Regions from separate parts of the Pseudorhizobium marinum genome, predicted to be linked through region 1. Evidence: predicted binding sites of a transcription regulator. Region 1 holds the regulator's gene; the other holds the start of a gene.

What was found. Region 1 encodes HrcA, which represses chaperone genes, less so after heat shock. Its sites were predicted from a motif close to GTTAGCACTCNCNNNNNGNGAGTGCTAAC; they were not measured.
Region 2: groES (co-chaperone GroES) is a predicted target of HrcA. The motif match lies at 1,622-1,650, and genes of this name have one in related genera.

What each region holds. Positions count from the first base shown of each region.
Region 1 covers NZ_JMQK01000016.1:67,298-70,706, forward strand. Annotated here, with positions in the region: gene ptsN (PTS IIA-like nitrogen regulatory protein PtsN) at 1-376, shown strand, start outside; gene grpE (nucleotide exchange factor GrpE) at 459-1,118, opposite strand; gene hrcA (heat-inducible transcriptional repressor HrcA) at 1,207-2,289, opposite strand; gene rph (ribonuclease PH) at 2,465-3,184, shown strand; gene EO99_RS0118070 (VOC family protein) at 3,207-3,409, shown strand, end outside.
Region 2 covers NZ_JMQK01000002.1:230,413-233,821, forward strand. Annotated here, with positions in the region: gene EO99_RS0103260 (bifunctional riboflavin kinase/FAD synthetase) at 1-590, opposite strand, end outside; gene EO99_RS0103265 (TIGR01459 family HAD-type hydrolase) at 600-1,448, opposite strand; gene groES (co-chaperone GroES) at 1,704-2,000, shown strand; gene groL (chaperonin GroEL) at 2,055-3,409, shown strand, end outside.

The DNA.
Region 1 (3,409 bases):
CAAGGCGGCGAAGCTGACGGGCGTGCCGGAGCGGGAGATCTTCGACGTCATCCTGCAGCGCGAACGCCTTGGCTCGACCGGGGTGGGCCATGGCGTCGCCATTCCGCATGGCAAGCTCGGCAGCATCTCTTCGATCAAGGGCGTCTTTGCGCGCCTCGACAGTGCCGTGGATTTCGAGGCGCTCGACGACGAGCCGGTGGATCTCGTGTTTCTTCTGTTGGCCCCCGAAGGGGCCGGAGCCGACCATCTGAAGGCCCTTTCGCGGATTGCCCGCGTCCTTCGCGACCAGGAACTGGTCAACAAGCTGCGGCAGACGGATTCTGCCTCGGCGATCTACGCCTTCCTCAATGAGGAACAGGCGTCCAACGCGGCCTGATCCTTCCCCTTCGATTGCCCAAAACAAAACCGCCTGCCATGGACGTGGCAGGCGGTTTTCGTTGTGCATGGACCTGAAGGTGTCAGCCCTGGCCGTTTTCGCTCCCGGCGGCGGCTGCCGAAGGGTCAGCCTTGGGGCCGCCCTTGGAGACGCCGACCATGGCCGGCCGCAGCACGCGATCACCAATGGTGAAGCCTGCCTGGACCACCTGCAGGACGGTGTTGTTGGGCACTTCCGGGTTGGGGATCTCGAACATCGCCTGGTGGAAGTTCGGATCGAACTTCTGGCCTTCTGCGTCGATCTTGCGGACGCCATGGCGCTCGAGGGCAGACAGCATGGAGCGTTCGGTCAGTTCCACCCCTTCCAGAAGCATCGCCAATGCCTGGTCGGCATTCTGACGAACATCTTCCGGCACGGCATCCAGTGCGCGACGCAGGTTGTCGGAGACCGCCAGCATGTCGCGTGCGAAACCGGCAACCGAATAGGACTTGGCGTCCTTGACGTCGCGATCCGTCCGGCGGCGGAGGTTTTCCATTTCGGCCACCATGCGCAGGAAACGGTCGCGCAGGTCGGCGTTCTCGGCCCTCAACACTTCCATCGGATCCGGCTCGACGGCCGTCGCCTCGTCCGCCTCGTCGGCTGCTGCGTCCTGCAGAGCGGACGCCACCGCTTCGGCGGTGTTGTCGGGGGCGTATTCGTTATGGCCCGCGTCAGGTCCGTTCTTCTTTGTCTCGTCGGTCATGACCTTCTCCGGTATTGTGGTTCACAAAGTCGTGCCCGATATCGAGGTTTGAACCTCAAAAATCAAGGCTTGGCAGGGGATTGTGTGGCTATAGCGGCTGGCGGGTGAGCCGAGCAAGAAGCTGGGCCGTGTAATCCACCATCGGCACCACGCGGGAATAATTGAGCCGGGTGGGCCCGATCACCCCGACCGCTCCGACGATCCGCTCCTCCTGATCGCGATAGGGCGCGACGATCAGCGACGAGCCGGACAGCGAGAACAGCTTGTTTTCGGAGCCGATGAAGATGCGCACGCCAGGCCCGGTTTCGGCGAGGTCGAGGATCTCGATCAGGCTGTCCTTCTTCTCCAGATCGTCAAACAGCATGCGCAGCCGGTCGAGATCATCGACATCAGTCATCCCCTCGAGGAGATTGGCACGGCCGCGGACGATCAGCTGATTGGGCTTGCCTTCTTCGCGGCTACCGGACCAGACGGCCAAGCCACGCTCCACCAGATCCTGGGACAGGATCGTCAGTTCGTCCTGAACCTCCGCCTTCAGCTTCTGCAACTGCCCCCGGAGCTCGACCAGCGTCTGACCGCTCAGATGCGCGTTCAGGAAATTGGCGGCCTCGGTCAGCTGCGAGGAGGTGACGCCAGCCGGCAGATCGATGATGCGGTTCTCCACCTGATTGTGCTCGCCCACCAGTACCGCCAGAGCCTTGGTCGGCTCCAGCCGGATGAACTCCACGTGCTTCAGCACCGGGTCGCTCTTGGCGGTGATCACGATGCCGGCGCCGCGGGAGACGCCCGACAGCATGCGGCTCGCCTCGTTCATCAGGCTTTCCATCGGCCTGTCGCGGTCTTCCGGGCGGATCTGACGCTCGATCGTCGTGCGTTCCTCCTCGGTAAGATCGCCCACCTGCATGAAGGCGTCGACGAAGAAGCGCAGGCCCGACTGGGTCGGCAGACGCCCGGCACTGATGTGCGGCGCATAGATGAGGCCAAGCTCCTCCAGGTCGCTCATCACGTTGCGGACCGAAGCGGGAGACAGCGACATCGGCAGGATGCGCGCCAGGTTCCTTGACCCGAGTGGTTCTCCAGTCTCCAGATAGGTTTCCACGATCCGGCGGAATATTTCGCGCGAACGGTCGTCCAGCCGGGTGGCGTTGTCCCCTCGTGCCATAAAGTCCATGGTTCGCTTTGAACCCTCTGATTGTCATCTGAACGTAAAATATAGTCTTTCCCCCGCCACTCCGCCAACGGAAAATCCTTGGCAAGGCGCCGCGGGACACTGTGAAGGCCCCTTTTCCTTTGCAAATGACCTGACGGCCCCTTAGAAGGCGCCTACACACTCTCGGGAGCACGATATGCGGCCTTCAGGCAGAAAAACCGACCAGATGCGCAAGGTTTCCTTCGAGCGCAACTTCTCCAAGCATGCGGAAGGCTCCTGCCTTGTCCGGTTCGGCGATACGCATGTGCTCTGCACGGCAAGCCTTGAAGAGAAGCCGCCGGCCTGGCTGCGCAACAGCGGCAAGGGCTGGGTGACGGCCGAATACGGCATGCTGCCGCGCGCCACGGGCGACCGGATGCGGCGTGAAGCCACCGCAGGAAAGCAGGGCGGTCGCACACAGGAAATTCAGCGGCTGATCGGTCGTTCGCTGCGCGCCGTCGTCGATCTGACGGCACTCGGGGAAAAGCAGATCACGATCGACTGCGACGTCATCCAGGCGGACGGCGGCACCCGGACGGCTGCCATCACCGGCGGCTGGATTGCGCTTCACGACTGCCTCAAGTGGATGGAAGCCCGCTCCATGGTGAAGCTCGACAAGGTTCTCAAAGACCACGTCGCCGCCATCTCCTGCGGTATCTTCGCCAACCAGCCGGTGATCGACCTCGATTACCTGGAGGATTCCGCCGCCGAGACCGACGCCAACTTCGTGCTGACCGGCACCGGCGGCATCGTCGAAATTCAGGGCACCGCGGAAGGCGCACCGTTCAGCGAGGAGGAATTCCTGTCGCTGCTGAAGCTTGCCAAGGCGGGGACGGAAGAGCTGGTTGCGATGCAGAAGCAGGCGATCGCGCAGTAGCCAGGAGGCGCGGGTGACGGTGCTGATCGAAGGTATCCTGGAAACCGCCCTCTATGCGGAAGACCTCGATGCCGCCGAGGCCTTCTACGGCGGAGTGCTCGGCCTCGAGCGCGTATTGCGTGCCAGCGACCGACATGTCTTCTTCCGGTGCGGCGCCGGCATTCTGCTGATCTTCAATCCGGCGGAGACGGTCAAGCCGCCGCCGGAGAATGCCCTGCAGGTACC
Region 2 (3,409 bases), on a different contig from region 1:
TGCGCCTCGACCGTGTGGCGATAGCCGAGAAGACCGGCGGCAGCGACAACGTCGCCTTCGGCCAGTAGCGTCCGGATGCGGCTCGAGGAGATGACGTCGGCGTTCTCGTCACGGAAGGCGTCGACGAGGCTGACCGTGAAGCCGTGGCGCTCGCCTGCCGCCATCAGATAGGCGGGCCCGCCCTCGCGGCCCTTGCCGAAGTGGAAGTCGAAGCCGGTGACGACGGCATCCGCATGCAGCCAGTCGACCAGCACCGACTGCACGAACTCTTCCGCCGAACGGTTGGAGAACTCGCGATCGAAGGGGTATTCGATGACGCAGCGAAAGCCGATCGCCTCCAGGAGACGGGCCTTCAGTGGCGCCGGCGTCAGACGGGAGACCGGCCGTTCCGGCTGGAAGACGGTGCGCGGATGCGGCTCGAAGGTCAGCACCAGCGCCGGAACGTTGCGGCTCTCGGCAAGCGACAGCGCGCGTTCTAGGACGCTGCGATGGCCGCGATGGACGCCGTCGAAGTTACCGATGGCGACGACGCCGCCCTTCAGCGTCTCGGGCAGCGGTTCCCTGTTCTCGTTGCGGTGAAACACGGTCATGGCGGGATCCTAGGCGAGCCGCGGCATCCACCATCCGGGGGCAGCACCTTCGTTCTTCAGCCAGGCGTTCATGATCGCTTCGTCGATCTGGCCATTCACCGTGTACTCGTGCACGTGAATGCCGGCGCTGATGTAGAGGAGATCGAGGCCCTGCGAGATGGCGCCGCGCACGTCTGTCGGCATGCCGTCGCCGATGGCGATGACGCGGTCTCGCGCAAAGTCGCCGCGGGTTTCCTTGGCCGCTTCCAGTGCCGCCTCGTAGATCGGGCGGTGCGGCTTGCCGGCGATGCGGGTGGCGCCGCCCAGCTGCTCGTAATAGGCGGCAACGGCGCCGGCGCAGGGGATGATGCGGTGGCCGCGCTCGACGACGAGGTCGGGATTGGCGCAGATGAAGGGCACATCGCGCGCCTGAAAGGCCGACAGCATGTCGTGGTAATCTTCAGGGACTTCCTTCTCGTCATCGAAGAAGCCGGTGCAGACGATGGCATCCGCCTCGTCCTTTCCGACAACCTGGACGTCGAGACCGTCGAAGAGCGGCATGTCGCGCTCGGGGCCGAGCAGGAATATCTTCTTGGGGCCTTCGGCAATCAGGTGCCGCGTGACATCGCCGGAGGTGACGATGCGGTCATAGGCCTCGTCGGGCACGCCGAGGATGCGAAGCTGGTCGATGACGCCCGGTGAAGGCCGTGGGGAATTGGTGATCAGCACCACCGTCACGCCGGCCTTGCGTGCATCCGCAAGCGCCGTGCAGGCACCGGAAAAGGCATCGATGCCGTTGTGGAGCACGCCCCAGACATCGGAGAGGACGACATCGTAGTTGCCGGTGATTTCGCTGAGATTGCTGATGCGCTTGGCCATGCGTGCTTCCGAACTCATATCTGGGACAGGCGCTGACATGGCAAAGCTTATCCGCGATGGCAAGGAAATTCCCTGCCGGCAGGGTGCCGCCGCCCCCACGGCCATCTCGCCGATCGATGGGATTCCGGAAGACCGTTCTTGACTCCGCCTCGGGTCGAGCATATCTCAGCGCCGTTGGCACTCACTTATCGAGAGTGCTAACACCCTACACGGGTCCTTAGATCCGTCCATGTCATTTGATCGAGGGATTAGACAATGGCAAGCACCAATTTTCGTCCGCTTCACGACCGCGTCGTCGTTCGTCGCGTTGAGTCTGAAGCCAAGACCAAGGGTGGCATCATCATTCCGGACACCGCCAAGGAAAAGCCGCAGGAAGGCGAAATCGTCGCTGTCGGCACCGGCGTCCGTGACGACAAGGGCAACATCGTTGCTCTCGACGTCAAGGCAGGCGACCGCGTTCTGTTCGGCAAGTGGTCCGGCACGGAAGTCAAGCTCGACGGCGAAGACCTTCTCATCATGAAGGAAGCCGACATCATGGGCATCATCGGCTGAACAGCCGTCTTGTCCATATCCATCCGCTGACACCCCTATTCAGGAGCTCCTAAAATGGCAGCTAAAGAAATCAAGTTCGGCCGCACTGCGCGCGAAAAGATGCTGCGCGGCGTCGACATCCTCGCTGATGCAGTGAAGGTCACGCTCGGCCCCAAGGGTCGTAACGTCATCATCGACAAGTCCTTCGGCGCACCGCGCATCACGAAGGACGGTGTATCGGTCGCCAAGGAAATCGAACTCGAAGACAAGTTCGAAAACATGGGTGCCCAGATGGTCCGCGAAGTTGCTTCGAAGACCAACGACATCGCCGGCGACGGCACCACGACCGCAACCGTTCTTGCCCAGGCCATCGTTCGCGAAGGCAACAAGGCCGTTGCTGCCGGCATGAACCCGATGGACCTGAAGCGCGGCATCGATCTGGCCGTTTCGGAAGTCGTGAAGGATCTCCAGGCCAAGGCCAAGAAGATCTCCACCTCTGAAGAAGTTGCACAGGTCGGCACGATCTCGGCAAATGGCGACAGCCAGGTTGGCCGCGACATCGCCGAAGCCATGCAGAAGGTTGGCAACGAAGGCGTCATCACCGTCGAAGAAGCCAAGACTGCCGAGACCGAACTCGAAGTCGTCGAAGGCATGCAGTTCGACCGCGGCTACCTGTCGCCCTACTTCGTCACCAACCCTGAAAAGATGGTTGCTGACCTCGAGGATCCCTACATCCTCCTGCACGAGAAGAAGCTTTCGAACCTCCAGGCCATGCTGCCGGTTCTCGAAGCCGTCGTTCAGTCGGGCAAGCCGCTCCTCATCATCGCTGAAGACGTCGAAGGCGAAGCTCTTGCAACGCTCGTCGTCAACAAGCTGCGCGGCGGCCTGAAGATTGCTGCCGTCAAGGCTCCTGGCTTCGGCGATCGCCGCAAGGCCATGCTGGAAGACATCGCCATCCTGACGGGCGGCACTGTCATCTCCGAAGACCTCGGCATCAAGCTCGAGAATGTCACGCTCGACATGCTCGGCCGTTCGAAGAAGGTCTCGATCACCAAGGAAAACACCACGATCGTCGACGGTTCGGGCCAGAAGTCCGACATCGAAGGCCGTGTTGCCCAGATCAAGGCTCAGATCGAAGAAACCTCTTCCGATTACGACCGCGAGAAGCTGCAGGAACGTCTTGCCAAGCTCGCTGGCGGCGTTGCCGTGATCCGCGTTGGTGGCTCGACGGAAATCGAAGTCAAGGAACGCAAGGACCGCATCGACGACGCCCTGAACGCGACCCGCGCTGCTGTTCAGGAAGGCATCGTGCCCGGCGGTGGTACCGCTCTCCTGCGCTCCTCGGTCAAGATCACGTCCAAGGGTGCAAACGACGACCAGGAAGCCGGCATCAACATCGTTCGCCGCGCCCTGCAGTCGCTGGTTCGCCA